2 regions of the Thioalkalivibrio sp. AKL8 genome follow, and region 2 is predicted to be linked to the other one. Evidence: riboswitches for the same ligand, from Rfam matches in the RefSeq annotation. Region 2 holds a riboswitch; the other holds the start of a gene.
What was found. A riboswitch is a leader RNA that binds a small molecule or an ion and turns the genes downstream of it on or off. The one in region 2 is predicted to bind cobalamin.

Region 1: linked by a shared signal. The riboswitch ahead of bluB (5,6-dimethylbenzimidazole synthase) and the one ahead of G335_RS0107415 (TonB-dependent receptor domain-containing protein) in region 2 are both predicted to bind cobalamin.

What each region holds. Positions count from the first base shown of each region.
Region 1 is NZ_AQYF01000009.1:277,989-293,972, forward strand. It holds gene G335_RS0110665 (ABC transporter ATP-binding protein) at 1-665, opposite strand, end outside; gene G335_RS0110670 (iron ABC transporter permease) at 665-1,636, opposite strand; gene G335_RS0110675 (cobalamin-binding protein) at 1,776-2,612, opposite strand; cobalamin riboswitch at 2,833-3,098, shown strand; gene bluB (5,6-dimethylbenzimidazole synthase) at 3,191-3,964, shown strand; gene cbiB (adenosylcobinamide-phosphate synthase CbiB) at 3,961-4,863, shown strand; gene cobD (threonine-phosphate decarboxylase CobD) at 4,874-5,881, shown strand; gene G335_RS0110695 (cobyric acid synthase) at 5,881-7,365, shown strand; gene cobU (bifunctional adenosylcobinamide kinase/adenosylcobinamide-phosphate guanylyltransferase) at 7,362-7,883, shown strand; gene cobT (nicotinate-nucleotide--dimethylbenzimidazole phosphoribosyltransferase) at 8,489-9,550, shown strand; gene G335_RS0110710 (histidine phosphatase family protein) at 9,547-10,113, shown strand; gene G335_RS0110715 (adenosylcobinamide-GDP ribazoletransferase) at 10,337-11,110, shown strand; gene G335_RS0110720 (hypothetical protein) at 11,122-11,331, opposite strand; gene G335_RS0110725 (YIP1 family protein) at 11,446-12,072, shown strand; gene G335_RS0110730 (flagellin) at 12,729-14,093, shown strand; gene G335_RS14420 (flagellar protein FlaG) at 14,167-14,592, shown strand; gene fliD (flagellar filament capping protein FliD) at 15,337-15,984, shown strand, end outside.
Region 2 is NZ_AQYF01000008.1:19,665-35,648, forward strand. It holds gene G335_RS0107400 (MotA/TolQ/ExbB proton channel family protein) at 1-55, opposite strand, end outside; gene G335_RS0107405 (cobaltochelatase subunit CobN) at 336-4,889, opposite strand; gene G335_RS0107410 (cob(I)yrinic acid a,c-diamide adenosyltransferase) at 5,003-5,557, opposite strand; gene G335_RS0107415 (TonB-dependent receptor domain-containing protein) at 5,561-7,426, opposite strand; cobalamin riboswitch at 7,569-7,816, opposite strand; gene G335_RS0107420 (hypothetical protein) at 7,905-9,803, opposite strand; gene G335_RS0107425 (cyclopropane-fatty-acyl-phospholipid synthase family protein) at 9,941-11,179, opposite strand; gene fnr (fumarate/nitrate reduction transcriptional regulator Fnr) at 11,471-12,202, shown strand; gene G335_RS0107435 (DUF2390 domain-containing protein) at 12,195-12,692, shown strand; gene G335_RS0107440 (DUF2058 domain-containing protein) at 12,765-13,334, shown strand; gene G335_RS0107445 (hypothetical protein) at 13,367-13,585, opposite strand; gene G335_RS0107450 (carbamate kinase) at 13,681-14,586, opposite strand; gene dcd (dCTP deaminase) at 14,618-15,184, opposite strand; gene apbC (iron-sulfur cluster carrier protein ApbC) at 15,212-15,984, opposite strand, start outside.

The sequences.
Region 1 (15,984 bases), on a different contig from region 2:
CGGTTTTCCTGACCGACGATGGCCTGCACGCGGTTGAGCACGGCCACCTGATGATGCAGGTCCAGCTGGCTGGTGGGCTCGTCCAGCAGGAGCAGGCTGGGGTCCTGCGTCAGCACGGTCGCGATCGCCAGGCGCTGGCGTTCCCCGCCGGACAAGGTGTCCACCATGCGGTCCTCGAGGTCGGCGAGATCCATCGCCGCGAGTGCCGCCCGGGCGCGGGCGTAGTCCTCGGAAGACTCGATATCCCAGGGCCGCAGATACGGGTGGCGCCCGATCAGGGCCGTCTCCAGCACGGTGGCGGGAAAGCCGTCGTGGTGGGTCTGGAAGACCAGGCCCAGGCGACGGGCCAGTTCCGCGCGGGCGAGGGTCGCAATGGATTGTCCCTTGACCTTGATGGTTCCGGCACGCGCGGTCCGCAGGCCGGCGAGGGTCTGCAGGAGGGTGCTCTTGCCGGCCCCATTCGGGCCCAGGATGCCCCAGCACTGGCCCGGGTCGACCGTCAGGTCCAGCGGCGAACCGGGCGGCCGCTCGGGCACGTCGATGACGAGCTCATGCGTCGCGAGCAGGGTCTTGGGCCCCGGTTCCTGGTGGACGCTGCGCGCGCCCAGGCCCGGCGTGTCGTGTGGCTGGGTCGCTGCGGGGGCGGGGGAAGGCGTACGCGGCATCAGCGGCTCCGGTAGAGCAGGAACAGGAACACCGGGACACCCAGCATCGCGGTGATGACGCCCACCGGCAATTGCTCCGGGGCGATGATCGTGCGGGCCAGGGTGTCGGCCAGGGTGAGCAGGATGCCCCCGCCCAGGGCCGAGGCCGGCAGGATCACGCGCTGGTCGTTGCCAAAGATCAGACGCAGCATGTGCGGCACGATCAACCCGACAAAGCCGACCGCGCCGACCTGGGTGACCGCGGTCGCGGTGATCAGGGCCGCCACCACATAGATCGTCCATTCCACCGGGCGTACGGCCACTCCGAGGGCCGCGGCCTGCATCGGGCCGCGCGCGAGCACGTTCAGGGTGCGGCCAAATGGCAGGGCGAGCAGCGCCACGACCACGAGTACGCCCCAGGCCGGGTAGGGGTTGCGGGCATGGGAGACGTCGCCCATCAGCCAGTACAGCATGCCCGGGAGCTCCGCAGTGGGGCTGACCGCGAGGATGAAACTGATCATCGCGCCCCAGCCGGCGGCCACCACGACACCGGTCAGCAGCAGGCGGGTCGGGGTCCAGCTGCCCGTGCCGTGGGCCAGGCCGAACACCAGAATGGTGGACAGCAGGGCGCCCACGAAGGCCGCGGCCGAGACCGAGAACATGGACAGTCCCGCGAGCATCGCCAGCAAGGCGCCCACCGAGGCACCGCCGGAGAGCCCCAGCACGTAGGGATCGGCCAGTGGATTGCGCAGCAGGACCTGCATCAGCGCTCCGGCCAGGCCTAGCAACCCGCCGGCGGCGAACGCGGCCAGCGCGCGTGGCAGGCGCAGATCCAGTACCAGGGTGCTGTGCAGTCGCGAGGCCTCGCCGAAGAAGACACTCAGCAGGTCAGGGAACGGAATCTGCACGCTGCCGTAGGCCAGTGCCACCAGAACGGAGAGCACAGACGCGGGCAACAGCGCGCCCAGGGCCAGGAGGAACGAACGGGTCAAGCGGTAGCCCTCCGCTCCAGGCGGGCGAAGCGGTAGGTTGCCGGAACGGCGGGAGCGCTGCCTTCAGCGCACGTACAACGCTCCTTCATTGGTGTCCCGCGATATCCTTTCCGAGAGACTGCGAGGCGGACCGTCATGGTCATGGGGCGGGACGGCGTGCGCGGGCGCGTTCGAGCTCTTCGCACATCAGGGCCGTGCCTTCCGCGATGCGTCCGGTATGGCGTTGCAGGAGCGAAGGGGGAATGAAGAACAGATTGTCGCGCTGGACCGCGGTCATGTCCTCCCATTGGCCCCAGGCGACCACCCAGTCGGGGCGGTCCTCGCCCATGCCGCCGCCGATGATGACCTCGGGGTCGGCATCCAGTACGGCTTCGCGGCCAATGCGTGGCACCAGGCGGTCGAGATCGCCGAACACGTTCACGCCGCCACAGACGGCGATGGCCTCGGCGATCAGGTGGTCGTCATTGACCGTCATCAACGGTTGCTCCCACACCTGATAAAACACGCGAATCGGGTCCCGGTCGCCGTACGTGGCGCGGAGCGCGTCCATTCGGCCCAGGAAGTCCTCTGCCGCGGCCTCGCCCTGGTCATGCGTGCCGGCGAGCGTGGCCATCCGCCGCATGCTCGAGGCCACACCCTCGAAGCTGCGTGGTTCCGATACGTACACTGGCAGTCCCAGTTCGCGCAGGCGTTCGACCTGGGAGGCGGAGTTGCCGCTCTTCCACGCGATCACTAGATCGGGGTCCCTTTCCAGTACCCGTTCCAGGTCAATCCGGCTGTAACCGCCAATCCGCGGGATGCCCTCCGCCTCGGGCGGATAATCGCTGTACTGCGTTGCGCCCACGATGCGGTCCCCCGCACCCACGGCAAACAGCACCTCGGTGATGTGCGGCGCCAGGCTGACGATGCGCTCGGCAGGCTGCTCCAGATGGACCTCGCGGTCATCGTCGTCGGTGACCGTGATTGAGTCCGCCATTGCGATCAGCGGGGTTGAGAGCACGCCCAGGAGGCAAGCGAGCAGTGGAGTTCGGAAAGTCAAGAATTGCATGATTTTACAGTCGCATTGGATTGGTTGTTCAAGCGCCTTCGAGCCGGCTGGGGAGCCGCCACCTGCCGCTGGACTAGCGGGGCATCATAGCAGCAAGCTTGGGGCCCCTCGGAGCGTCAATTGGTCGGCAGTGGGCTTGCCGCGTATGATTGGCGGCTTGCTACCAGGTGCCCGGGCGACTGATCGCGCGGGTTAAACGGGAAGTCGGTGCAGGCGCGAGATCCTCCGCAGCCCCATTCCGACGCTGCCCCCGCAACGGTAAGCGAGTGGGTTCGAGGGGTGCTTCCGCAGGCCGCTCGGACCTCGACAAGTCGAAAGCCACTGGGCCGAACGTGGCCCGGGAAGGCGACTTGCCGCCCCGGGTTGCCCGGGGCCTCGCGAGCCCGGAGACCGGCCTGGACGATGTTTCTGCGACCGCGCGGTGGGCGAGGGTCGGTAGGTGCGGGCCCCTGTGGCCACACCCCGATCCCTCTGCATCCGCGTCGTGTCCCCCTGACGGTAAGCCGATGCAGTCCGAGTTGCCCGCCAATGAGAACCCTTCCTGCCCGGGCGCTGATGCCGGGGGTTCGGGATTTTCCCAAGATGATCTTGCGGCCGTCTATCGCGTGATCGCGGAACGCCGGGATATGCGCCATTTTCGGCCGGACCCGGTCGATCCAGCGGTGTTGCGGCGGCTGCTGGAGGCGGCGCATCGCGCGCCGAGCGTCGGCTACATGCAGCCCTGGCGCTTCCTGCGCATTACCGACCCGGCGGTGCGCGAGGCGCTCCACGCCCACGCGGCGGATGAACAGGCGCGCACCGCCGAGGCCTGTGGCGAGCGCGCGGCCGACGTGCATCGCTTGAAGCTGGAGGGCATCCGCGAGGCGGGCGAGTTGCTGGTCGTGGCCCTGACCGATGGCCGCGAGCGCTACGTGCTGGGCCGGCGGACGCTCCCCGAGATGGACCTCTGTTCTGCCGCGTGTGCGATCCAGAACCTGTGGCTGGCCGCCCGCGCCGAGGGCCTGGGCATGGGCTGGGTTTCCCTGTTCGATCCGGACTGGCTGGCCAATCGGCTGGACATGCCCGAAGGCGGGTACCCGATCGCGGTGCTGTGCCTGGGGCATGTGGAGCGCTTCTATGACCGGCCAATGCTGGAGACCGCGGGCTGGGACAGCCGGCGCCCACTGGAAGACTTGGTGTTCCAGGATCGCTGGGGTGCGCCGTGCGAGCTGGCCTTGCCCACGGTTGTGCGGGAATCCGCCGCGCGTCCGGATGGGCCATCCGGGGGTGGCGACACATGAGTACCTTTCTGATCTTGATCGGCGCCCTGATCCTGGACCGACTGTTTGGTGACCCACGGCGGTTCCATCCGCTGGCCGGATTCGGCCGGCTGGCCGCCTGGGCCGAATCCCGCTGGCATGCGCCGAGTCGTGCACGCGGAGCGCTCCTCCTCGCGGCACTGGTCCTGCCCTGGGTGGCGCTGGCCGCACTGGGCGCGTCGCTGGCCTGGGGCTGGGTTCTGACGCTGGCGATCCTCACGCTGGCGATTGGCTGGCGCAGTCTGGACGAGCATGCGGAGGTGGTGGCCGAGGCCCTGGAAAAGGATGACCTGTCTGGGGCGCGCACCGGTGTCGGCATGCTGGTCAGTCGCGACACGGCGGCCCTGGACGCGCGCGGGGTGAGTGGCGCGACCATCGAGTCGGTGCTGGAGAACGGCAACGACGCGCTGTTCGCCACGATCTTCTGGTTCCTGGTGGCTGGCGCACCGGGCGTGGTGGCTTATCGCCTGGTGAACACGCTGGACGCGATGTGGGGCTATCGCAATGACCGGTTTCGCTCGTTTGGCTGGGCCGCCGCGCGCCTGGACGATGCGATGAACCTGATCCCGGCCCGTCTCACGGCGCTGGGCTATGCCCTGGCCGGTCGTGGCCGGGACGCGCTGCAGTGCTGGCGCGAGCAGGCCGCCGGCTGGAAGAGCCCGAATGCGGGGCCGGTGATGGCCGCGGGGGCGGGTGCGCTGGGCGTGGTCCTGGGGGGGGCGGCGCCCTATGGCGGGCAGCGCGAGTGGCGACCCCGTCTGGGGATGGGCCGCATGCCCGACGCGGCAGGCATTCGCCAGGCGGTTGCGCTGCTGGATCGTGCGCTGGCCATCTGGATGGCCTTCATTGTGGCCGGAGTGATTGTCGTTGTCCTGTTCTGAGGCCCAATCGATGCAGAAGCCGGAGCCGCAGGTACTGATCCAGGTGCACGGGGGCGGTATCCGTCAGGCGGCTGCGCGCTACGGGATCCCCGAGGCCGACTGGCTGGATCTCTCCACGGGCATCAACCCGCATGGCTACCCCGCGGGCGAGCTGCCGCCAGGGGCCTGGGCGCGCCTGCCGGAACCGGACGACGGCCTGGAGGCCGTAGCCGCCGCCTATTACGGGACCGGGGCGCTGTTGTCGGTGCCCGGTTCCCAGGCCGCGATCCAGCTGCTGCCCGCGCTACGGGAAGGCCCTTCGCGCGTGGGCATCCTCGAGCCCAGTTACAACGAGCACGCCCGGGCCTGGCACGGGGCCGGGCACGACGTCGTCCCGCTGGATGGGGATTCGATCGAGGCTGCATTGCCCGGCCTGGACGTGCTGGTGCTGGTCAACCCGAACAATCCGACCGGGCAACGGTTCGACCGCGCGGACCTGCTGGCGTGGCATGCGGCCCTGGCCGCGCGCGGCGGCTGGCTGATCGTGGACGAGGCGTTCATGGACGTGACACCGCAGGCGAGCCTGGCCAAGGAGGCGCCGCGCGAAGGGCTGGTGGTGCTGCGCTCGCTGGGCAAGTTCTTTGGCCTGGCCGGGGCGCGCGTGGGGGTTGTCATCGCGGAGGACACGCTGCGCACGCGGCTGGCCGCCCGGATGGGGCCGTGGGGTCTTGCCGGACCGTCCCGCTGGATCGCCACCCAGGCGCTGTCGGACCGGGCCTGGCAGGCCGAGACGCGCGGCATGCTCCAGGCACGTGGCCAGCGCCTGGCGGACTTGTTGCGCGACCAGGGGCTGGAACCCGCCGGTGGCACCGCGCTGTTTCAGTGGTGCCGCGTGGACGATCCCGCAGGCTGGCAGGATCACCTGGGCGCGCAGGGCATCCTCGTGCGGCGGTTTGATGAGCCGGGCAGCCTTCGTTTTGGCCTGCCGGGGCAGGAACACGAATGGAAGCGCCTGGAACAAGCGCTGGGGGCGTCCTGATGGGTACGACACTGATGGTGCAGGGCACGACCTCGGATGCCGGCAAGAGCGTGCTGGTGGCGGGGCTGGCGCGGGTGCTGTACCGGCGCGGACTGTCCGTGGTGCCATTCAAGCCGCAGAACATGGCGCTGAACAGCGCGGTCACGGCCGACGGTGGCGAGATCGGACGCGCCCAGGCCCTGCAGGCGGCGGCCTGTGGTCTGGAGCCGCACACGGACATGAACCCCGTGCTGCTCAAGCCCAGCTCGGACCAGGGGGCGCAGGTCATCATCCATGGTCGGCCGGCGGCGGAGCTGGATGCCCGTGCCTATCACGACTACAAGCCGGTAGCGCGCGAGGCCGTGCTGGCATCGCATCGGCGCCTGACGGCGCAGTACGCCCATGTGCTGGTGGAGGGCGCCGGATCGCCGGCGGAAATCAACCTGCGCGCGGGCGACATCGCCAACATGGGCTTTGCCGAAGCCGTGGACTGCCCGGTGATCCTGGTCGCGGATATCGACCGGGGCGGGGTGTTCGCGCATCTGGTGGGCACGCTGGCGCTTCTGAGCGAGACAGAGCGCGCCCGGGTGCGGGGCTTCGTGATCAACCGCTTTCGCGGCGATATCGGCCTGCTGCAACCCGGGCTGGACTGGCTGGAACAGGAGACCGGCAAGCCGGTGCTCGGCGTGATCCCGTACCTGCACGGGCTTTACCTGGATGCCGAGGACGCTCTGCCGCGCGAGGCGATGCCTTCGACGCCCGCGGACGCGCTGAAGGTGGTCGTGCCGGCACTGCCGCGCATCTCCAACCATACGGATTTCGACCCGCTGCGCCTGCACCCGGCAGTGGACCTGCGGTTTGTGGGGCCGGGCGAATCCCTGCAGCCCGCGGATCTGGTCATCCTACCGGGCTCGAAGTCCGTGCGCGCCGATCTCGCCTGGCTGCGCGAGCAGGGCTGGGAAGAAGCGTTGCAGCGGCATGTGCGCTATGGCGGCAAGGTGCTGGGGATTTGTGGTGGATTCCAGATGCTGGGCCACGCCGTGCACGATCCCGATGGCGTCGAGGGCCAGTCGGGCTCCACGCCGGGGCTGGGATGGCTGGATATCGAGACCCGGCTCGCACCCGAGAAGCACCTGGAGCGGGTTCGCGGCGACCGCGTGCTGGATCGGGAGGCCCGCGTGGAGGGCTACGAGATCCATGCGGGCGTGACGACCGGTCCGGGCCTGGAGCGGCCGGTGCTGCAGCTGGAACACGGCGCGGATGGCGCGCGCAGCGAGGATGACGCGGTGGCCGGAACTTATGTCCACGGCGTGTTCGATACATCGGACGCCTCCGAGGCCTTGCTGCACTGGGCGGGTATGCGGAGCGGGATGGCGACCGGGGAAGACCTGGCCACCGCGCGGGAGCGCGGCCTGGAACGCCTCGCCGATTCCCTGGAAGAACATATGGATATGAAATACATACTGACCCTTCTGCAAGCCGAACCGAAGGAGCCAGTCGCATGAAGACCCTGGTACTGGGTGGGGTGCGCTCGGGCAAGAGCCGGCTGGCGGAACAACTGGCGGTGGCCAGCGGCCTGCCCGTGACCTACGTGGCGACGGCGCGCGCGGACGATGCCGAGATGGCGCGCCGGATCGAACGCCATCGCGCCGACCGGCCCGGAGACTGGGGCCTCGTCGAGGCGGGCACGGGCCTGGCCCGGGCGCTGGAGCAGGCCGCGGGACCCGAGCAGTGCCTGCTAGTGGACTGCCTGACCCTGTGGCTCACCCAGCTACTGTGCACCGATGACGAGGGCCGGATCGAGCGTGAACGCGAGGCCCTGATTGAGACGGTTCCGCGCCTGCCGGGCACGTTGGTGTTCGTCTCCAATGAAACCGGCATGGGGATCACGCCCATGGACGCACTGTCCCGTCGCTTCGCCGACGAGGCCGGCTGGCTCCACCAGCGCTTGGCCCCGGCAATGGACCGCGTCGTCCTTACCGTCGCCGGCCTCCCGCACGTCCTGAAGGGTGACCCGCTGTGACAGGCCGGCATACAAGCATTCCGCCCTCCAGGCACATAGACAAGCACGCCGGCTGGCCGTCACCACCGCAGCAACCCGACCCCAATCATCATCCCGGCCACCCAACCCTCGTCATCCCGGAAACCGCGAAGCGGTTATCCGGGATCTCCGTCGTTGGCAGGTGGCACGGACGTCGGGGGGTCCCGGCGTGGGGAGATCCCGGCTCTCCTCTTCGCTGCAGCCGGGATGGCGGACAGTAGTGGGAGGGCGGGCTGACGTCAGGGGGGAGTGCTGCGCCCGGGATGACGCCAAGGAAAGCGCTTACGGCCGGGAGGGCGAGAAGTAATGGGCCGGGATGTCATGTGGGCGGGTGGCCAGGATTCCTGTTCCAGACATTCGGATGTTCCCCCCAACGTCGTAATCCCGGAAACCGCGCAGCGGTTATCCGGGATCTTCGTCGTGGGAGGTGGCGCAGACGTCGGAGTGTTCCCGCGTGGGCAGATCCCGGCTCTCCGCTTCCCTGCGGCCGGGATGACGGGAAGTAGCCGGCCGGGATGGCGAGGAGCCATGGGTCGGGATGAAGGAAAGTGGCAAAGCACGCACGAGAGACTAATGAGGACCAACAAGTGACCGAAGACTGTGACTGGCTGCAGGTGCCGCCGGCGACCCTCGACGCCGCTGCCCGGCGGGCCGCGGCTGAACGGCAGGCCCAGCTGACCAAGCCGCCCGGGTCGCTCGGGCAACTGGAGGCTATCGCCGAACGCCTGGCCGGCATGCAGGGCCAGGAAAAGGCCAGCCTGGAGAACGTCCACATCGCGGTGTTCGCCGGCGATCACGGCGTGGTGGCGGAGGGCATCTCGCGCTTTCCGCAGGCCGTGACGGCACAAATGGTCGCGAACTTCGCCACGGGCGGGGCGGCGATCTCGGTGCTCGCGCGGTACCTGGGCGCCTCCATCGATGTGATCAACCTGGGCACGGTCGCGGAGCCGCCCGCTGTTAGCGGTGTGCAGCAACTGAACCTGGGCCCCGGCACCGCGAACCTGGCCCGCGAACCGGCCATGACGCCGGCGCAGCTGGAACGCGCCCTGAACGCCGGCCGCCAGTGCGCGGAACGCGCCCGGCGCAGCGGCGCCCAGATGTTCGTCGGCGGCGAGATGGGGATCGGAAACACGACCTCCGCCGCTGCGCTGGCCTGTTCCCTGCTGGATCTGCCGCCCGCCGATCTGGCCGGCCCCGGCACGGGCCTGGACGCGAACGGGGTGAGGCACAAGGCCGAGGTCATCGAACAGGCGCTCCAGACTCATGCGGCCGTGCGGGGCGACGCCCTCGGCAGCCTTCGCTGCCTGGGGGGCTTCGAGATTGCCGGGCTTGCCGGCGCGTATATCGCCGCGGCCCAGATCGGCCTGCCGGTTCTGGTGGACGGCTTCATCAGCACCTCGGCGGCGCTGGTGGCCGAGCGCCTGTGCCCGGGCACGGCGGACTGGTTCTTCTATGCCCATACCTCGGCGGAGCCGGGTCATCAGCGCCTGTTGGCGGCGCTGGAGGCCGAGCCGCTGCTGGATCTTGGCATGCGCCTGGGCGAGGGGAGCGGGGCGGCCACGGCCGTGCCCCTGCTGCGCCTGGCCTGCGAGCTGCACTCCGGCATGGCGACCTTCGCCGAGGCGGGTGTTAGTGGAGAGGGCGCTTGAGCGTCGGGGGCACGCGCATCGGCCTGCTGCGCCACGGCGAGACCACCGGCCAGGGCTTTTGTGGACGCGGCAGCGATGTTCCGCTGACCGAGGGCGGGTGGACGGCGATGCGCGATGCTCTGGCCGGAGGTAGCGTCTGGGATCGCATTGTCTGTTCGCCGCTGATGCGTTGCCGCGCCCCGGCACAGGCGTTTGCGGAAGAGGCCGGTGTACCGCTCGCCGTCGACGACCGCCTGGCCGAACTCGACTTTGGCACCTGGGAAGGCCGCACGGCGGCGGCCCTGATGGAGACGGACGCTGGTGCACTGGGCCGTTTCTGGCGGGACCCGCTGAATCACCCGCCACCCGACGGCGAGTCGCTTCAGGAGTTTCGCGACCGCGTCGTCGCCGGCTGGAACGACCTGGCGCCGAGCGAAAACGAGCGGGTGCTCGTGATCGTCCACGGTGGCGTCATTCGCCTGATCCGTGCCCTGCGCGAGGACTGGCCATTGGAGAAGCTGCTCGGTATCGACGTCCCGCTCGCCTCGCTGCATATTGTCGAGCCATGGAAGCCCTACCCATGAATCTCCTGCCCTTGGTGGGCCAAGGCCCTGTGGGTGACCTTGTGAGGGCTCTTGTGGGAGCGTGCTTGCACGCGAAGCCCCTGCCAAAGTCTGGCGCGGGCAGGGGCTTCGCGGCCAAGGCCGCTCCCACAGGAATGCCGAGAACCAGCGGTGTGCGTCCTACATATTGTAGGAGCGCCCTTGGCCGCGAATACCTCCCACCAAAGTCCGACCGGGCACCCGCATGAGCGCCGCGCTAACACCCCTCTGGCTGGCCCTCCAGTTCCTCACCCGCCTGCCCACCCCCGCGCTCGACCCGCAACCGGCCGACCTGGGTCGTTCGGTACTGGCTTACCCGCTGGTCGGCCTGATCCTGGGCCTGGTCGTGATACTGGTCGGTATCGCGCTGGCGGCCATACCTGGCACGCCGCCGCTCTTGGTCGCGGCACTGGCGCTCGCGTTATGGGTCGGTCTGACGGGTGCGCTGCACCTGGACGGGCTAGCGGACACGGTGGACGCCTGGGTCGGCAGCCACCAGGATCCGGAACGCGCTCAGGCCATCATGAAGGATCCCACCAGCGGCCCGATGGCGGTCGCGGCCCTGATCCTGGTGCTGCTGATCAAGTTCGCCGCGCTTGTGGCCGTGGTGGAGGCGGGCGCCTGGATGGCGTTGCTGGTCGCCATCGTGCTGGGGCGCGCGGCGCTCACCGGGCTGTTTCTGCTGGTGCCCTATGTGAGAGAGCAGGGCCTGGGTGCCGAGATGGCCGCACACCTGCCGCGCAGCCCCGCCCAGATGGTGCTGGTCGCCACCGGCGTGTTGATCCTGCTACTGGCGCTGGTCACCGGCGTTTGGGGCCTGATCCTGGGCCTGGCCGCTGCGCTGGCCTTGGTGTTCGCCATCGCCGCCTTCCTGCGTCGCTGGCTCGGCGGTTTCACCGGCGATACCGCCGGCGCCACCCTGGAGCTCGTGGAAATGGTGGCGATTACCGTCATGGCGCTAGTGCTCGCCCTGCATTAGGGCGCTGCTGCTCAATGAGGCGAGGTGTTTCCCATCGCCTTGTCCAGCAGCGCAAGACCTTCCTGTTCCCGGCCCTGACCACGCTGGGCGCGCACCCGGAAAAGGGTCTCGGCATCGTGCTCCGCAATCATCAGCGTGGCCATTTCGTCGACAAGGCGGTTCACGCTGGTCCCGCGTTCGCGCGCCAGCGCCTTCAGCCGTTCGTACTTGTCGTCCGGCAAACGGATCGTCAATCGAGCCAATTCAGGGTCTCCGCGTTCAGGACCAGATGATGCATGTCGAGAGTTCGTAAAAGCTGTCATCGAATGGTCACGGAATTGCCACATACTTCGGCGATGAACGTTCCCGTGAGACTCAACCCGGCCCGCATGACCCTGCGCGCGCTCGTAAACCCGCTTGGGGCGGTGCGCGATGCGCGTGCAATCGAGCCGGCCCCGCCGTGGTGGCAGACGTTTCTGGGGCTGGCGTTGCCGGTGCTGCTGGTGAGCGTGGTCGCGAGCCAATGGCTTTACCAGGTGATCCCGACCGGCCTGCCACCCGAGGCCATGCCGGGCGCCTGGGGCTTTGGCGTCTACAGCATGCTGGCGATGAGCATCGGGGTGCTGGGGATGGCCTGGTCCGCGCACTACCTGACCGATCTGTTCCAGGGCTATTCGCACCCGGACCGGGCGATGCTGGCGGTTTCCGTAGGGCTGCTGCCCGCCTGGGTCGGCAAGGTGGTCGCGGCGTTCCCCTGGCCCTGGGGCAACGGCATCGCGTTGCTGCTGATCCTGTATTCCCTCTGGCTGCTCTACTGGGCCCTGCGCGAGATCATCGGCCTGCGCCGCGGCAACCGCATCGGCCTGTTCGTGGCCACCATCTTCTGCGGCGCCTTCATCACCCTGATCTTCGGCTGGCTCCTGATGGACCTGATCCCCGGCGCCACCCCCGATCACCGCATCGGCACCACCTGGCTGCTCTAGCCCGCGCCAGCCGTGGTGACCGGCACCTGTGACTATCGCAGCAGTCGCCCCCTACACACCCCGTCATCCCGGAAACCGCGAAGCGGTTATCCGGGATCTCCACCGTCGGGGGTGGCGCAGACGTCGGGGCGTCCCCGCGTGGGGAGATCCCGGCTCTCCGCTTCGCTGCGGCCGGGATGACGGTAAGGGGAGCGCAGCGGCCGGGATGACGGGGAGGGGCGCGTTGCGGCCGGGGTGATGGCGAAGGAGGGGCCCGCCGGGACAAAGGCCAGGGGATGCGGGCTGGATGGATGCACGCACGTTCGGGATGACCACCCATCCCTCGGGACGATCACCCAACCCTCGTCATCCCGGAAACTGCGGAGCAGTTATCCGGGATCTCCGTCGTTGGACGTGGCACATACGTCGGGGTGTGCCCGCGTGGGGAGATCCCGGCTCTTCGCTGCGCTACGGCCGGGATGACGAGAGCGATGGCGGGGGTGGGGCCGGGCCGGTCAGGGGCGCGGCGGCAAAGGAGTGCCGCCCCGTGGCAAAAAAATTCGAAATTAGGCTAAAGGTTCCTGGGTGAGGGTCGTTAAGGCTTGTGAGAGCGGGGATCAACCCGTTCACCAGAACCGCCCGAGGCGGTGACGCAAGACTCTTACAGGAGAGCGATCATGTCCCAAGTAATTAACACCAACGTTCTTTCCCTGAACGCCCAGCGTAACCTGAACAACTCCCAGGGCGCGCTGTCTCAGAGCCTGGAGCGTCTGTCCTCGGGCCTGCGTATCAACAGCGCCAAGGATGACGCGGCCGGCCTGGCCATCGCCGAGCGTTTCACCACCCAGATCCGCGGTCTGAACCAGGCGGTGCGTAACGCCAACGACGGTATTTCTTTCGCGCAGACAGCGGAGGGCGCCCTGGGGACCGTGGGTGACGCGCTGCAGCGTATCCGCGAATTGGCCGTCCAGTCGGCGAACGATACCAATTCCGCCTCCGACCGCCAGGCGTTGAATAACGAAGTTCAGCAGCTGATTGCCGAGGTCGACCGGGTCGCAAACGCGACCGAGTTCAACGGACAAAAGATCCTGGATGGCTCGCTTGAAGATCTGTTCTTCCAAGTGGGTGCGAACCAGGGTCAGACGATCTCCGTGAACGGGGTCAATGCCCAGGCCTCCGTGCTGGGTGCTGCCGTGGCCGAAGGAAACAGCATTGATACAGTTGCAACGAATCTGGCGGACGATTTGGCGGGCGATTTGACCGTTCAGGGTGTGAGTATCGACCTGACCGACGTGGCATCCGTGAACGACATCGTTGCCGCGATCAACAACGAGCTTTCGACCACCGGGGTCGAGGCCTCGCGTGCCACAAGCGTGACTTCGAGCGAATTGACGGTGGATGACAGCGCCACTGGTTCGATCGAACTGAATGGCGTCAAAATAGATTTTACGGCCGGTGATGGCGCAGCGGGGATGGTGGAGAGCATTAACAACTTCACGGCGCAGACCGGAGTTACCGCCGAAGAGGGCGAAAATGCTGGCACGATTGTGTTAACCAACACGTCGGGTGCCAATATCGCGCTTGTGGATGACGCCCCTGCGATCCTGGGTGGCGATGCCACCTTCGAGGCGGGTATCGTCTTGGCTGGTGAAGTGGGTACAGAGATTGAAGTGGGTGGTACGGACGCTGCTACCTTGGGTGGACTGAATGACGCGCTCACCGAGCAGAACCGGCTCAACAACGTCGACGTTCTGACGCGCGAGAGTTCGACCGAGGCCCTGCGCACCATGGACTTCGCGCTGCAGCAGGTGAGTGGCCTGCGCTCCGAACTGGGTGCGGTGCAGATCCGCTTCGAGAACACCATCAACAACCTGGAAATCTCCACGGAGAACCTGTCCGCAGCCCGTTCGCGGATCCAGGATGCGGACTTCGCTTCGGAGACGGCCGAGCTGACACGCGCCCAGGTGCTGCAGCAGGCGGGTACCTCGGTGCTGTCGCAGGCCAACGCCGTTCCGCAGAACGTGCTGGCCCTGCTGCAGTAAGCTCGATCACTCGGGCTCTGGTTGAGGGTGGATGGCGAAGCCGCCATCCACCCCTTCTGATGAGGACAGCGATATGAGTGATGGAATCGGTAATATCACATCGCCGCTGGTTGCAGTGAACCCGCGCGGGGGTGAGGGGGCGAAGGCGCCCGGTCCCGGCGCGGGTCTTGTTGGTGGCGAGGGGCAGCCGGAGGCCGTGGCTCGTGCGGACAGTCGTTCGGAATCAACGGCTCCTGGTTCCACCGGACCGGCGATCGAGGCCATGGATATGGCCGAGGTCAATCATGTGGTCGAGTCGATCAATTCCTATCTGCAATCCACCAAGCGGGCGCTGGAGTTCAGCGTGGACGACAGCAGCGGCCGCACGGTGATTACGGTGATGGACGGAGAACGAGAAGAGGTGATCCGCCAGATCCCGCCGGAGGCCGTGCTGGCCCTGGTGGAGCAGTTCCAGACCGAGCAGGAGCTCGGCGGTACGGGGCTGGCGGACAAGGCCTGAGCGCCTTCTTCAGACTGCACCTCAACGCGGTATGTTTCATTGAGCCGGATCCGGTAATGGGTCCGGCTTTTTTCGTTGTGCCAGCGCCAGCCAGCCGCAGATCCACGGTCCGCTGGCCCCTTCCCTGTCATCCGTGCCGCGGCCCCCTTGCCGTCATCCCGGCCGCAGCGAAGCGAAGAGCCGGGATCTCCCGCGCCGGGATGCACCACACGGAAGGGGCAGCCTTGGCGGTGGAGATCCCGGATAACTGCTGCGCAGTTTCCGGGGTGACGGGGTTGGGGTTTGGATGGCGTTTCGGGTGTTTGCGCCTTTCCGTGGCCTGGCGATTCGCGGGGCGCGATTCCGGCCACGCCCGCTTCACCATAGACGCGGCCACAGCCGCTCTACCGTCATCCCGGCCGCAGCGCAGCGGAGAGCCGGGATCTCCCGCGCCGGAATGCCCCCGACGTCTGTGCCACCTTCGGCGGTGGAGATCCCGGATAACTGCTGCGCAGTTTCCGGGATGACGGAGTATGGGTCTGGGGCTGGGTCGGATCGACGTATTGGGGCCAGGTTCTGGCGATTGCTTCGCTTCGCTCGCAATGACGGGGTTGCGGGCGGGGCTGGGGACGGACGTCCGGCGTCGACGGATTCTTCTGCGGCCCGCTCAAGATTTGGGCTAGGCTGTCGTTAAGTGATATATCGCACGTGCAAAGGGCACGTACAAAGGGTTCGAGACGTCGAACGCCGAGGAGCAGAGAGACCATGGCCATCAGTTCATTGGGTGTTGGATCGGGACTGGATCTGAATCAGATCGTTGGTGACCTGATCAATGCCGAGCGAGTACCGAAAGAGCAGCGTTTCGATCGCCGGGAAGGGCGGATCGAGGCGCAGATCTCCGCGTTCGGCAACCTGACCAACAGCGTGGAGCAGGTGGGTGGGAGCCTGAGCCGGTTGGCGGGCTTCGAGCTGTCGCAGTCGGCGACGGTCTCGGACTCCAGCGTGGCCAGTGTGACGTCCGACGGCACGGCCGCGAACGGCGATTTCTCTCTGCAAGTTAAGGAGCTGGCGCAGGCGCAGAGCGTAGCGACGGCGGCCGGTCAGTTCGATGACTCGGATGCGGAGGTGGGCGCCGGCCTGCTGGAGATCAGCGTGGGCGGCGGAAATACCATTACCATCGACGTGGAGGAGGGCGACACGCTCCGGGACGTGCGCAACGCGATCAACGCGGCCGAGGGCGGTGTGACGGCCTCCATCGTGAACGATGGCAGTGGCGCGCGATTGGTGCTGAACGCTACGGAGACCGGAGCGGAGAACACGATCTCCGTGGCCGTGAACGGTGACACCGCAGCCGCGAACGACGGGCTGGGTCGTTTGGCGAGCGGGAATCTGGAAACGACCCAGCAGGCGCGT
Region 2 (15,984 bases):
CCAGCAGCCAGCGCACCACGGTGTCCATCAGTTCCATCGTGATCGAGAACGACATTCGCGTTACCTCATTAACCTTTGTTCAGCCATTCGTACGGCCTTCCGTCCTGCGTAGGAGGCCAGCCTCTGGCCGATGGGGTGTAACCATTGCCCCAATCGCCGAGAGGGCTCGGCTCCTACAGGGCCGAAAATACCCGTGGCGGTTACGCCTACCGCCCCGCGGCGGCCGTACAGCCCCGTGTAGGAGGCCAGCCTCTGGCCGATGGGGCGTGGCCAACGCCGCAATCGCCGAGAGGGCTCGGCTCCTACAAGTACAGGGTCGAAAATGCCCATGGCGGTTATCGCCGCCGGCCCGCAGCAATACCGGCGAGTAGCAGCACGAACAGCGCACCAGCCACCAGCCAGGGGAGCCAGGGCATGCCCGCCGCCTCGTCGCCGGTCTCCTGACCGCCGTCGGCCTCGGCCGGCTCGGGGATCTCCTGCGCCTCCTGCGCGGTAGGGTCTTCCAGCGGCTGGATCTCGGTGACGCGACTGGGGTCGGCCTCGGGCTCCGCCCGGTCGATCTGCGCGGCCGCCCGCACCGCCTCGAAGGCCGCGCGCAGCTCGGCGTCGTCCAGGCGCTCGGCCACCTCGTCCAGCATGGGGTGATCCGGGCGCGTGTGACCGCTGCCGGGCAGGCCGTGCTCGGCGACCAGTTCCGCGAAGCGCTCGGACAATGCATCCAGCACCTCGGGATCGGCGTCCCAGAATCCGTGGCTGGCCGCAACCAGGTGCACGGCCTGCAGGTGGGTCTTCACGTGCACGTTGTGGCCGTCGGCCAGGAACTCCTGCATCCCCAACCCGTGGCGGTCCTGGAGGTACACGTCGTGCACCTCGTCCCAGACCCAGGAGCGGATGATCTCCGGGTTGGTCACCTGCCAGCCCCACAGGTTGTCGACGAAGTCCCGGGCCATGGTGCGGGCCCCGGCATAGCCGTGATCCATCAGCGGCTCGATCCACTGCGGGTTCAGGTTCTGCCCCTGCAATTCGCGCATCAGCGCGCGGCCCAGGGTCTCCACCCGCGGGTCGTCCGGATCGGCGTGCTGCAGCACGCGGTTGTCCGGCACCTCGCCGCGGATGCTCTCGACCGCGGTGGACAGACCGCCCTGGAAGTCGAACCCGTCGTCGTTGTCCAGCAGGCCGTAGAGATGCGAGGCCCGCCCGAGGTAGGTCCGTCCGACCTGGCCCAGACGGGCCTCGAAGGCCTCGTGCGCAGAGCCACCGGACTCATCCGCCCCGTAGGCATGGCCCATGCGCCGCAGGTAGGCCGCACCCAGTTCGGCGCGGTCCTCCCAGGCGCCGGAGCGATCCGCCAGCCGGTTGACCCCCGCGCCGTAGGCCCCGGGCGCGGAGCCGAACACGCGCAGGGCCGCCTGCTGCCCGGCCCCGGCGCCATCGAGCCCGGCCGCACGCAGGGCCTGGGTGTCCTCCACCCACTGCGCGGCCACATCGTTACGCGCCAGCGGCTCGTCGCCCGGATCGCGCAGGTCCTGCCCCAGCGGGGCCAGGGCCGCTTCCAGTGCCGGTTCCAGCTCGGGGTATTCCGCAAGAATGATGTCGGACGAGCCATCCAGCGCGAGGCGAGCGGCACGATCCAGCCACACCAGCTGGTCCTCGTACAGGTCCCGGAACAAACCGGAGGTGGTGAACAGGGCATCGCGACGGCGGTCACGCTCCGCCTCGTCGAGGTCCATGCGTTCCAGTCCCTGGACGATCCCGCGGCTGTTCCAGGCCGGGCGAATGCCCAGCATGTCCATGCCGAAGGCGATCATCACACCCTCGTCGCGCACGGTATCCGACGCCCAGAGGATGATCGCCTCGCTGCCGTCGGCCTCGGGATCGCCGTGCTCGCGAGCGTCCGCGGCCAGTTCCTGGCCGATGCCCCAGGCGATGCGCGTGGGCACCAGATCCGCCGCCAGCGCATGGAAGTTGCGCCCGGTCGGCAACACCTCCGGGGTCCGGATCGGATCGTTGCCCTGGCCCGGTGGCACGAAACGCCCCTCCAGGGCCGCCAGCAGATGCGCACGCTCGCTGGCCGGCGATCCGCGCAGCTTCGCGTCCCAGTCGTCGCCGACCACGCCATCACCGGCCATCGACTCAAGCATCGTGTCCACGGCCTCGTCGCTCCAGTCGCGCCCGAACACGTGCAGCCCCAGGGGCATCTGGTCTTCCTGCATGTCGGTCAGGTAGTGGCCGATCTCGTGGACCAGCAACTCCTCGTCCATCTCGGACAGCCGGGTCGTGGCGTGTTCGTCATGCCCCTCATCCGCATGCTCGTTCTCATGATCATGCTCATGGGCGTGCTCGTGCTCTTCATCCCCATGTTCCCGGTGATGGTCCGCGTCACGCTGCTCGTCGCCATGTTCGTCCGCATGACCTTCGCCATGCCCGGTGGTGTCGGGCTCTTCGTCATGACCCACGTGGTGATCGCCGTGGTCGTCATGGTGGTGCCCGTGGTCGTGATGATGCCCCAGGGCCATTTCCCGCTCGATGGTCTCGGTCAGGCCGAGATCCTCGATACGTTCGCGCAGGGTCTGTACCGCCCGCGAACGGGTGGCGGCATCCGGCTGAGCCGCGGCCTCGTAGGTCTCCACCAGCTGGCGCAGTTCCAGCAGGCTGTCGTACAGCTCGGTCGCCGCCAATGGCGGGGTCAGGTGGCTGATCATCACGCCCATGGCCCGGCGCTTGGCCTGGATGCCCTCGCCCACCCCATCGACGATGTAGGGGTAGATGATCGGCAGGGCGCCCCCGAGGATCTCGGGGTAGTCATCTGCCGCCAGACCCGCCCGCCGACGCGGCAGGAATTCCCGGGTCGAGTGGCGGCCGACATAGACCAGCGCATCCGCCTCGAAGTGGTCGCGGATCCAGTGGTAGAAACCAACATACTGGTGGGTCGGCGGGAAGGTGGTATTCGCGTGCAGCAGGCGCTCGCTGACCTCCCAGCCGCGCGGCGGCTGCGGGCCGATGAACACGTTGCCGAACTCGATCCCCGGGAACAGCATCTCGCCGTCGCGGGTCATCGCCTCGCCCGGCGGCTCGCCCCAGCCGGTCAGGCCGGGGATGCCCGTGCGCACCAGCGCCTTGCGCAATTGCTCGGTCGTCGCATGCGCGTCCTCACCCGCCAGCGTGGCCTCCCAGGCCGCCTCGAATTGTGCGAGCAGATCCAGCGCCCGATCCTGGGCCGCGTGCGGATAGCTCTCGAGCATGTGGCGCAGATCACCGACACCGCTTTCCAGCGCGGCTTGTGCCAAATCGATCTCGTCGGCCCCTTTGGCCGCCTCCAGCCTCGCCTGCAGGTAGCCGATCGGGCCATCCACCAACTCGGCCCGGATCGACTCCGGCAGGGCGTCGAAATAGGCCTGGTACTGCTCGCGATCGAGCGCGGCCACCCGGCCGGCGATCGCGTCCAGCGCATCTGCCTGCTCCGGGAGATTGACCGCCCGGTCCTGGATCATGTCCAGCAGGGCTTCGGCATCCTCCGGCACGTTGTCGCCCAGGTCATAGCCGGCCGCCTCCAGCCGCTGCAACATCTCCAGCAGGGACTCGGGCACATCCAGCTTGTCCGCGCCGATGTTCTGGCGACCCGGCGGATGGTTGTAGTAGACGACCGCGACCCGCTTGTGCGCGTTGTCGAGGGCACGCAGCCGCTGCCAGCTTGCCACCCGGTCGGCCAAAGCCTCCACGCGCTCGCCCACCGGCTCGGTCAGTGTCAGGCGCACACCCGTGCGTTCATCCTGTTCCGGGGCGCCCGCGGCCGCCAGCACCATCGGCTGGCTCATACCCTGCAACTCCGGCATGGCCACGTGGTAGTGCACCTTGTCCCAGGGGATGCCTTCGTGCGACAGCCGCCACTGGGCTGCGCTCACATCCGCCAGGCGGATGCCCTTGATCACCGGGACATCCAGCTCGCCGAAGGCCTCGGCCACCGCCTCGCGGTTGCCGCCCCCGCCGACCACGAAGTCCTGCAGACTCACGATCCCGGCGAGATCCGCCGGCCCGGTCACCTTCTCCAGGGTCTCGACCGCCTCGCGGCTCGCCCCGCCCCAGCGCGCGAGCACCACAAAACACTGGATCTCGCGGTTCTCCAGGGCCTCGCAGGCCGCATCCAGCAGGGCGCGGTCGCCCGGCCGGTCGCCGGTATCCAGATCCAGGAGCGCCACGGCCGGACCCTCCTCCAGATCGAGGGCGTCCGAATCGGGGCTGGAGCTGCCATGGCGGTAGTAGCGGATGGTCTCGCGCGGGTCCGGGTCCGGTACGTCGATCGCGTGGCCGCCGCGCGCGGCCAGCCAGCGCATCAGCCCCTCCATGTTCTCCGGCGTGCGCCCCTGGTAGAACGCCCGCCCGGTCAGCCAGTCCGCCTGTTCGGGGAAGCGCTCCTGCTGTCGGGACAGGTGCGCGCGCGGGTCCTCACCCGGATCCGGGTTGGCCGCCAGTTCGGTACGCATCTCGTCATCGAGCCCCGCGAGTACGGCCTCACCGTCGATCCGCGACAACGCCGTCAGGTGGCGAACGCTGTTGATGGCCAGGATCGGGGCTCCCTCGGGCGGCGGGGCCTCCCGCAACAGGCGATCGAGGCGCGCGGCCTGATCCCCGAAGACGGCCGCGACGAGCACCGCGTCCGCCTCGCGCCACAGCGCCGCGACCGCCTCGTCCGACTTGTCCGTGAGCTGCTCCGGGGTGCGCAGAACGACCTCGGCCTCCGGATGGGCCTCGAGGAAGCGATGCGCCCCGGCGGCGACCTCCGCCGCCGAGCGATCGGAGACAACCCCCACCACGAGCGGCCCGGCCCCGGCCGTCCCGACCCCGAACAGAAAAAACGCCAAAGCAATCAGACTCGTGCAACGAACACGCATGGAGATTTCCCGAAAAACAGGCGCAAGGGGCCGCGAGGCGTGTACCCGACACGCCAGCGACCACTGCAATGGGATTGGAGCGCCGCCGCAGCGGCGCCCCTCAGAAGAGCGCTTCAGCCACGCCGGCTGGCCGGCTGCCAGAGGACCTCTTCGCCGTTCTCGTGGCGCGCGAGCACGCGACAGAGCACAAACAGGAGATCCGACAGCCGGTTGATGTAGGCCAGCGAACCCGGGCGCAACGCCTCGTGGTGATTGAGCGCAACGAGACGCCGTTCCGCCCGGCGGCAGACCGTACGGGCGATATGACAATCGGCCGCGGCCGGCCCGCCGCCCGGGAGGATGAACTCCTCCAGGGCCGGCAAATCGTCGTTGAAGGACTCAAGCTCCACGTCCACACGCTCCACCGACGCATCCGGCAACGCCTGATGGCCCGGCACGGCCAGTTCCGCCCCCAGGTCGAACAGCTCGTGCTGCACCAGCGCCAGCGAGCGCCGGACCTCTTCGGGCAGGTCATGGATCAGCAACCGGCCGATCACGCTGTTCAGCTCATCCACATCACCGAAGGCCTCGACGCGATGCGAGTCCTTGTCCACCCGCGAGCCGTCACCAAGGCCGGTTCGGCCTTCGTCACCCGTACGGGTCGCAATCTTCGACAGTCGATTACCCATGGATCACCTCTGCTGATAACGCAGTTTCACGAACGCGGCACGCCCCGGCTGGTTGTAGCCGCCCGCCGTCTCGTAGTCCTTGTCGAACACGTTCTGGACCGAAGCCTGAAGCTGCCATTCCGGATGAATCTGATAGCTCGCTCGAAGGTTCAACAGCCCATAGCCGGATAAACGTGCCTGATCCCCACCAAACAGATCTTCCTTTGCCCGACTTTTCGCAATTACTGACCCTCCGAGGGAAATGCGCTGGAACTGACGGTCCAGATCGAAGCGGACAGTCAGAGGAGAGCGGCGAGACAATTCATTACCAGTGTCTCGGTTCTCTGTATCCAGTATCGTCAGAGCAGCACGAGAGCTCCATGCTCCGATATCGTGTCCGCCCTCGATTTCCAACCCACGAATCCGCGCCTCGTTAACATTTCGAGGCTCGTTCACATCCGTAGCGGGGTTGAGGTCATTACAATTGGTAACGCATTGGTATTGGATAAGACCATCAACGTGAGTTTCAAACACGCTTAAGTCGAGATACGACTCGTTGATGCTGTAACGCATTCCAATCTCGACCGTTTCAGATTCTTCTGCATTTAGCCCCGGGTTCCCTCGATATGTCCCAAACAAAGACGACGACTCTGGGAAATAGAGATCATTGAAAGTTGGAGCCTTGAAGGCGGTACCATAGGAAGCGCGCAATCTCAGGGGTTCCGTTACCTGCAACCCCCAAGCCACCTGCCCGGTGACTTTGTCACCGAACTGCTCATTGTCATCAAAGCGCAGACTGCCCTCCAGATCATGCCGACCCAGGTCAACCTGGACGACGGAATAAGCACCGACGTTGTAGCGCGAATCTTCAACGTGATCGGCGGTGCTATCCACCTGGTCTTCATACGCATCAAGCCCGGCAATCAAGTAAACACGGTCCGTTATCTCGAAATCGTTTCGCCAATCCACGCCGTCGCGTTTCGTATTGAAGCGCGACGAAAAGACACCATCGTTGAAATTATCGTTCTCATCGCGACTGTGACTAACACTGAGTTCGGTATCCCAAAGGGGGGTTACAGCCACTCGCAAGCCAGCACGAAGGGCGGCATGCCGAAAATCGGTTTCATCTTCGGTGCCATCGAATTCGGACCTACCCTCTGAGTACAGCACATTACCGAAAACCTCGACTCCATTATCGAGCCGGTGCGAGACCTTGGTGGCAAGCGAGGTGTTGTCATAGCCATCGCGGTCTTCATCGCCCACTCCGTCCTGGACGTTGATACCGTCGGTCTCGAAATGGCTGACCGAAAGGCTGTAGTTCGTGTTGTCGGTACCGCCAGCGACCCCCACCCCCGTTTCCCAGGTATTGAAGCTGCCACCACCAACAAACGCATTGACCTTTGGCGGGCCCTTGCGGCCTTCCCGGGTGAAGACCTGCACGACCCCACCAATCGCGTCCGAACCATAGATGCTGGTGCGCGGACCGCGCACGATCTCCACCCGCTCGATCTCTTCCGGAGGCAGGAACTGCCAGCTTGCGCCGCCCGTCGTCGCGGAACCCATGCGCACGCCGTCGATCAACAGCAGCGTATGGTCGGAACTCGTGCCACGCGTATACACAGAAGTGGACTTGCCGAAGGCGCTATTCTGGGAGGTTTCGATCCCCGCGCGGCCCTCCAGAAGATCGGTGAACTGCTGGGGTTGCAGGCGTTCGATCTCTTCGCGGTCGATGATGGTCACCGAAGCGAGCGTCTCGTCCACCGTCTGGGCGATGCGCGAGGCGGTGACCTGGACGGTCTCCAGCGTCTGGGCATCGTCGGTATTCGGTGTGTCCGCCAGGGCGGGACTGGTGGCCAGCAGGATGGCCGCGGAGAGTGCTGTGCGTTTCATGTTTTTTGTTGTCTCCCGGCGAGCCGCCCGCACGCCGTTGATTCGTCGGGATCGCACGGACAGGGGGAGACAGACACGAGGGGGATCGGCCACGACCGGCGAACGGCCGGGCCCGATCATCCGCCTCGCATGCCCGCCGCATGCCGCGCGATCATTCCCTGGCCGGTCTCCGGACTGACGAGCGTTCCGGCGCGGCGCCTTCCCGAACCCAGGGTTCAGTGGCACTGGCCGCGACCATCAGAAACCGACTGGCGGTCTCTCGCTCGATCACCGTTGCGGGGGCAGCGTCGGAATCGTCCCCAGGCCTTGCGGCCCGTCGGAGACTCACCGATCTTCCCGTTTAACCCGCCAAGCCGTGATTGGTCGGGCACCGAGGAACGTAGCGAACCCTACACAGTTGGGCGCAAAATTACCAGCCGCTAACCTACCCGCCGCGCGATCCCGAAAGGAGCTACCCAGGCTCGCATGTCGGAGACAATCAGCGGCGGCGCCGTTCCTCGGCATACAGATAGCGGGTACCGCGTTTGAGCAGCAGCCCCCAGGTCTTGTCCTGCAGCATGGCGTCGAACTCGGGCGAGCGCTCGGCGCGTAACGCCACCGGGTGCGACTCGTCCCCGGGATGGGTCGCCAGCATGTCCAGGCGCTCGCGATTGGCCCCATAGTGGCTGACCAGAAAATCGCGCATGGAGTCACTCAGTGGCAGGTTGTAGATGCGCGTGAGGCGCAGCGCCAGCCACTCGGCCATGCGCCCGAGATCCTGGCGGACCTTGCGCACCATCGCCGAGCCCAGGCCTGCCTTGGCATCCGCGCTCATGCCGACGTAGAGCCCGCCCAGATAGGCCGCGGGGTTGGCATAGATCGCACGCTGGATACTGGGGTTCGTAAGATCCACCAGCGGCTCCATGATCAGGGCGAGCTGGATCCCGATCCGCTTGGCGGTCTCCGCATCCAGCGCCGAGCCGCCAAAGTAGAACAGGTCTCCCTCGCGCTCGATCTTGTGTTCCTTGAGGAAAGAGCAGAAGTGGCTGGCCAGTTTCAGCTTCTGGTCGTCGGTCAGCTCGATCAGCTCCTCGCTCACCCGGATACCGCGCACGCTGCGCTTGAACCAGCGCTTCTCGCCCCGCTTCTCGACCTGCGCCCGACGCAGGGCCTCCCAGCGTTCCACCGCATTGGTGTAGCGGCTTTGCGACTGCATCAGGTGGTCGCGTGCCTCGCGCAAGTCCTCGACCCGGCGCAGGGCAAGACCGAGGAGCTGGCCGTCCGCAGAATTTTCCGAAGGTTCGAGATCCTCCAACCGCTGCACCGCCTCCAGCACCTGACGACCCAGGCTGACGATCGGCTCGCGCAGGGCCTGTGGATCCAGGCCCGACGCCTCGTGCTGGGATAGCAGGATGCCGAGCGAGCGCAGGCGGCTGACCACCCCGGCCTGGGCCACACGGAAGCGATTGCCCTGGGATTCCAGTCGGTCCAGGGCCGCCCCGAGTTGCCACCCCCCCGACCATTCGAAGCTCAGCCGCTTGATCTGGCGTCCGTTCACCAACTCGAAGGCGAGGACAAAGATCGCTTGTACGTCGTCGAGGGTGCAGCGCGCCAGGTCATCGGCGTCCGCGGCGGAGAACAGTCGATCCAGGAACTGATCCACCCGGCGCACACCGTCCTCTTGGGTTGGCGCCACGCCCCGCAAGCGGTCGCGCAGGAGATCCGCAACCTCCGGCGCCTCGTGATGCAGCTTCTCCAGGGCCGCGAGCCGGGAGTCCTCGGTCGCATCCACCAGATCCGCGACGCGCGAGCGCAGACCCAGGCGACGATAAATCTCGATCTGCTCCGCGGCGGCCGCCAGGCTGGCATCGCCGGTCATCTCGCGCACCGCGACCGCCACGGCCTCGGGGGCGATATCCACTTCGTGCAGCAGGACTTGGGCTGCCTTGCGCCGGCGCATGTCCGGGGTCATCTCGCCCATCGCCAGGTCGCGGGTGACGAACAGCAGATCCGGCAGCAAGTCGATGGTGTTGCGCAGCTGATCGCGCGAGCGCTCCTGGCGCTTGCCCCGTGTGGCGTCCGCAACGAAACGCGCGACCAGGCCGATGACCCCGAACAGCAGGGTGTAAACGGCAAAGAAGATGAAGTTCTGTGCCGGGGCGGCGTGGCCGAAACCGAGGAAGTAGCCGCCCTGCATTGCCAGGAACGTGACTGGCCCGGCGGCCCACAGCAACTGCAGGAAGTTCAGCGACCAGGGAACACGCCGCGCGGTGGCGGCCACCTCGGTAATGCGGCTGCGCCCGGCCGCCTCGATCAGGACGTGTTCCTGTGACGGTCCGCCGGCCTGCGGGCTTTCCTGGCCCTGTGCCTCCCTGCGTTTACGAAAGCGACCGAACACGCGCCCCTGCTCCGGAATGGGTGGTTACCGCCGGCATGGCCGCAACGTGACCACTAGTGTAGGGAATGCGCGTTCGGTTCGCCCGAGTTTTGCAGTACTTTCGGGATCGGCCCCGGATCGCCCCCCTCGCCTCGCCTTCAGGCGGCGTCGCTGGGCTGTGCCCGGGCCTTCCCGGGCGGTGTGGAGATCACTTCGGGGGCATCGTCACGATAGAGGTAATCGCGGGTCAACGGCACCGCATCCTGCTGCTTGGCCATCTGCACGTGGAAGACCACCTGATCCCACCAGCGGAAGGTGGCCTCACAGCTGGCCAGGTAGAACTCCCACATGCGGCAGAAACGCTCATCGAAGCGTTCGACGGCCTCGGGCCGCACCTTCTGGAAGCGGCGATACCACTCGGCCAGCGTCTCGGCGTAATGCAGGCGCCAGAACTCGATATCGGTGGTGTACAGCGGCGTGGGCTCCAGCGCGCCCATCACCTCGGACAGGGCCGGCGTATACCCGCCCGGAAAGATGTACTTGCTCAGCCAGGGGTTGGAGGTACTCGGTGGTTCCTGACGCCCGATGGTGTGCAGCACCGCAATGCCTTCCGGCTTCAGCAGATCATGCACGCGCTGGAAGAACGTCTCGTAGTTGGGCGTGCCCACATGCTCGAACATGCCGACGCTGACGATGCGATCGTACTGATCGTCGTGTTCGCGGTAGTCCTGATAGAGGAACCGCACCCGATCCTCGAGCCCCCGACGCTTGGCCTCGTCACGGGCAACCCGCAACTGCTCCTTCGACAGCGTCACGCCATCGACATGGACACCGGCATGCTCGGCGAGATGGAAGGCCAGACCGCCCCAGCCGCAACCGATGTCGAGCACCCGCATGCCCGGCTCCAGCATCAACTTCTTCCGCAGCATCGCGCACTTGGCCTGCTGCGCCTCTTCCAGCGTCATATCCGGGCGCTCGAAATAGGCGCAGCTGTAGAACATGCCTTCGTCCAGGAACTGACGATAAAGCCACTCATCGACGTCGTAGTGATGGGCGATGTTCTGGTAACAGCGCGCCACCTTGTTGCCCTGCTCGATCAGGGCCCGCAGCATGCGCACTGCAGGGTTGACCCGCTGCTTGAACATCGGCGCGAAGTTGCGCATGGCCACGTCGAGGAACACCTGCAGGCCCTCGGGGCCGGGCGACCACAGGCCGTCCATGTAGGTCTCGCCCAGCTGGAAGCCCGGGTCGCGCCCAATCTTGCGTAACGCCGCCTTGTCATGCACCTGCATGGTGATTTCCGGCGCGCCGTTCCCGAAACGCTGCTCACGGCCATCCGGATGCCGCAGCACGAAGGTCCCGTAGCGTATGTACTGCTCCAGTAACCGCTCGATCATCTCTACCCCTGTCCTTGTTCTAGCGGTCGGGTCTCTCAGCCCCCACGCGTAACGCCGAACGTGACCGTGCCGCAGACTCTAGACTCAGCCTAATAACCGATGTCTCGCATTGTCCACGCAGCCGCCGGAGGGAGAAGACATCGAGCCATCTCGATGTGCGGCCCGGCTGACCGACAGCAAACCCTTCTGTAATCGCCTACAACTCATGGGGACAGTACCGCATTCCCATCCCCGATGGCATACCCCGAAGATCGCTTTCCCCAACGTCGAAAAAACGGCTACCCTGCACCCATGACGCTACGACCCACCCAAGCCTGCCAGCACTGCACCCTGCGCCAGCTCTGCCTGCCCATGGGCCTGCCCCAGGATGAACTCTGGCAACTCGACCAAATCGTCCAGCAACGCCGGCCGATCGCCAAGGGTGCGCCCCTGTTCACCATGGGGACCAAGTTCGAAGCGCTGTACGCGGTCCGCACCGGGGCACTGAAAACGGTGCTGATCTCCGATGACGGGACCGAACAGATCACCGGCTTCGCGCTGGCCGGCGACCTCCTGGGGCTGGACGCGATCCACTCCGGCAAGCACCCGGTCAGTGCCATTGCGCTGGAGTCCACCAGCGTCTGCGCCGTGCCCTACGGCCATGTCGACGACCTCGCCGGCCGCCTGCCGACCTTCCGCCAGCACATGATGAGCGTGATGAGTCAGGAACTGGCCCAGGACGAAAGCCTGCACGCCCTGCTCGGCCAACGTACCGCGGAGCAGCGTCTGGCGACCTTCCTGATCGTCCTGTCGGAACGCCATCGCGCCCGCGGCCTGTCCCCCGAGCGGTTCTACCTGCCCATGTCACGGGCAGACATCGCCAACCACCTGGGCCTGACCCAGGAGACCATCAGCCGCCTGTTTACTCAGCTGCGCAACCAGGGTGTGATCAACCTGCACACCCGGGATCTGGAGATCCTCCAGCCCGACGGCCTGCGCAACACGGCCGGGGTCACCTTCACCTCCGCCGCGAGCAGTGCCTGAACCCGGACCCAAGCCGGAGCCAGGGGAAGACCCACTGGCCACAGACTTCGCCCCGTTCTGGGCATTCGCCGCCAGCCTCTGGGCCGACCCCGTCGCGCGTGAGCGCCTGATGCGCTGGCAGGACGATTTTGGCGTGGACGTGATGCTGGCGTTGTTTGCCCTGTGGTACCCGCAGCCCCTGAGCACCCCGCAATGGCGGGCACTACGGGAAACGGCCCGGCGCTGGCAGGCATCCTCCACCGAACGCCTCCGCGTACTGCGTCGGCAACTCCACACCCCCGAACGCGACACGCTCTACCGCGCCGTACTGGCGCTGGAGCTGCAAAGCGAGCGCCTCGGCGGCCTGCAACTGCTCGCAGAGGCCCGACGCCAGGCCGAACAGAGCACCGGGGCCAACGCCATCGATCCCCAGCGCCGACTGCGCACCCTGTTCCCCGATCTGCCGGATGCCGAGATCCGCGACGGAGTGCGCGCGTTTGCCGCGGCCTGACCGGCGCCGTGCTGCACGCGAGGGCAGATTCCGGCTATGCTCCCCGCACATTGACCGAACACGGCAGGATTCATGTCGGAAGATCTGCGCAGTCAGCTCCTGAAGAAGGGGCTGGTGGACGAAAAACAGGTTCGCCAGGCCAAGTCGCAAAAGCACAAGGCCCAGAAAGGCAACGCGAAAAAGAAAAAGGACCGCAATACCGGTCCGGAGCCAGGCGTTGCCGAGGCGCGCAAGGCCGAGCAGGCCGAGCGTTCGCGACAGAAGAACCGCGAACAGCAGGAGCGTGCCGAACGCCGGGCGCGCCACGCGCAGATCCGCGAACTAGTGAGCACCCACCTGGCGCCAATCCCCACCGGCGATGCCGCGCTGGATTATCACTTCCAGCAGGGCGGGCAGATCCGCCACCTCCCGGTGACCGCCGACCTGCAAAAGCGCCTGGCCGATGGCCGCGCCGCGCTTGCCGGCCTGGATGTGCGCCCGGAAAAGGGGTTCCGGGTCATCCCGCGAGAGACCGCCGACCGCATCCGCGAGCGCGATCCGGAATGGCCACTGGTCATCCCCGCCGAGGACGAAACCGGATCGGAACCCGCCCCGGACGACCCGTACAAGGACTACGTCGTACCCGACGACCTCATGTGGTGACTGCAGGGGAATCCCCGCAGTCACCGATCCAATCAGTCGGTTGCGCGCTTCACGTCCGCGGCGGGCATGCCGCTTTGCTGCGGGCGCCGCGCCTCGTCACTGGACATGTCCTGCGGCGTGATGCCGCCCTGCTCCAGGCCCTGGGCGGGGCCGGCCGACTCCTCCGGCTCGCCGCTGCCGCAGCCTAGCGCCAGCAGACCCACGGCCGTCAGACCGATCACCAGGGGGGCGGCTCGCTGAATCTCTCGCATCATCTTCACTCTTGATCCATGTGTACTCGAAGCCTGCAAACTCTGCGGCGGGCGTGCAACATCGAGTGTAACAGGCGGGGGTTCCGGCAAGGGCTTCAGGCGGCGCCCACCGGCAGGATCCGGGTCCCCGCCTGCCCGGCCAGGATAGCCGCGGCGTCCTCCAGCGAACCGATCCCGACCCGAATGCCGCCCTGGGCAGCGCGCCGTGCAGCCTCCATCTTCGGCCCCATGGAACCGCCCGGGTACGCCGCCGGCTCCACGGCCGTAACCAGAAGCGCCTTCAGGCGCCGGGCGTCCGGTGTGCCCCAGTCCATGTAGACGCCGTCGACATCGGTCAGCATCAACAACCAGTCCGCCCCGACATGCGCGGCCAGGCGCGCGGCCGTCAGGTCCTTGTCCACCACGGCCTCGATGCCGTATAGACGCCCGTCGCCGTCACGCGCGACCGGTACGCCGCCGCCCCCGGCACAGATCGCCACCGACCCGCCATCCACGAGACTGCGGACGGCCTCCATACCCAGCAGGCGTTGCGGCTCCGGCGACGCCACCACCCGCCGCCAGCCCTCGCCGTCTGGTGCCACGTCCCAGCCGCGCTCGTCGGCCAGCGCGCGGGCGCGGGCCGCGTCCCAGGTCGGGCCAATGAACTTTTCCGGGTGGTCGAAGGCGGGGTCGTTCGGGTCGACCTCGGTCTGGGTGAGCAGACTCGCCACCCGGTCATGGCCCAGCGCGTTATGCAGCTCCCGCGCCAGGATGTAGCCGATCATGCCGTGGCTCTCGGCCCCGACCACATCCAGCGGCCAGGCGATGCGATCGCATTCCGCCTGATTGGCGAGCAACCCCACCTGCGGCCCGTTGCCGTGGGTGACGACCACCTCGTGCTCGCGCGCCACGGCCGCGATGGCTGCCGCCGCACGCTGGGCGTTGTGCTGCTGGGCCTCGGCCGAGGGGGTCTCGCCGCGTTGCAGCAGGGCGTTACCGCCCAGCGCGATCACGATACGCATGGCGGGCCTACTCCGTACTTGAAGGGTTGGGTCAGGTGCGCGGGAGCGTGACGCCGCGCTGGCCCTGGTATTTGCCACCGCGGTCCTTGTAGGAGGTCTCGCAGACCTCGTCGGACTGCAGGAACAGCATCTGCGCCACGCCCTCGTTGGCGTAGATCTTGGCGGGCAGCGGCGTGGTGTTGGAGAACTCCAGCGTCACGTGGCCCTCCCACTCGGGCTCCAGTGGGGTCACGTTCACGATGATGCCGCAGCGCGCGTAGGTCGACTTGCCCAGACAGATGGTCAGCACATCGCGCGGGATGCGGAAGTACTCGACCGTATGCGCCAGGGCAAAGGAGTTCGGCGGGATAATGCAGCAGTCCGACTGCACGTCCACGAAACTGCCCTCGTCGAAGCCCTTGGGGTCGACAACGCTGGAGTTGATGTTGGTGAAGATCTTGAAGTGATCGGAGCAGCGCACGTCATAGCCGTAGCTCGAGGTCCCGTAGGACACGATCCGCTGCTCGTCGCGGTAGCGGATCTGGCCGGGCTCGAAGGGCTCGATCATGCCCTTCGTCTCGGCCATCTCCCGAATCCAGCGGTCCGCCTTGATGCTCATTGGGCCTGTCCCTGGTGGCGCACCGGATCAGTTGTCCTGGATCACGATGTTGGGGAATTTGCTGCTGTAGTCCTTGGACTGCTCAGCCAGCTTGGCACCCGTGCGCCGTGCGATCTCGCGGTAGATCTCCGTGATGCGGCCCTCCGGGTCGGCGACCACGGTGGGTTCGCCACCGTCCGCCTGCTCGCGGATGCGGATGTCCAGCGGCAGTGCGCCCAGCAGATCCACGCCGTATTCCTCCGCCATGCCCTCGGCGCCGCCCTGGCCGAAGATGTATTCCTCGTGGCCGCACTTCGAGCAGATGTGGATGCTCATGTTCTCGATGATGCCGAGCACCGGCACCTCGACCTTCTCGAACATGCGCAGGCCCTTGCGCGCATCCAGCAACGCGATGTCCTGCGGCGTGGTCACGATCACCGAACCGGAGACCGGGATCTTCTGCGACAGGGTTAGCTGGATGTCACCGGTGCCCGGCGGCAGGTCGATGATCAGGTAGTCCAGCTCCTTCCAGTTGGTCTCGTTCAGGAGCTGCTCCAGCGCCTGGGTAACCATCGGGCCACGCCAGATCATTGGCGTGTCCTCGTCGATCAGGAAACCAATGGACATCGCCTGCACGCCGTGGCGCTCCAGCGGCTCCATGCTCTTGCCGTCCTTGGATTCCGGCTTGTCCTTGATCCCCAGCATGCGCGGCTGGCTGGGGCCATAGATGTCGGCATCCAGGATACCGACCTGCGCGCCCTCGGCGACCAGGGCCAGCGCCAGGTTGACCGCGGTCGTGGACTTGCCCACCCCGCCCTTGC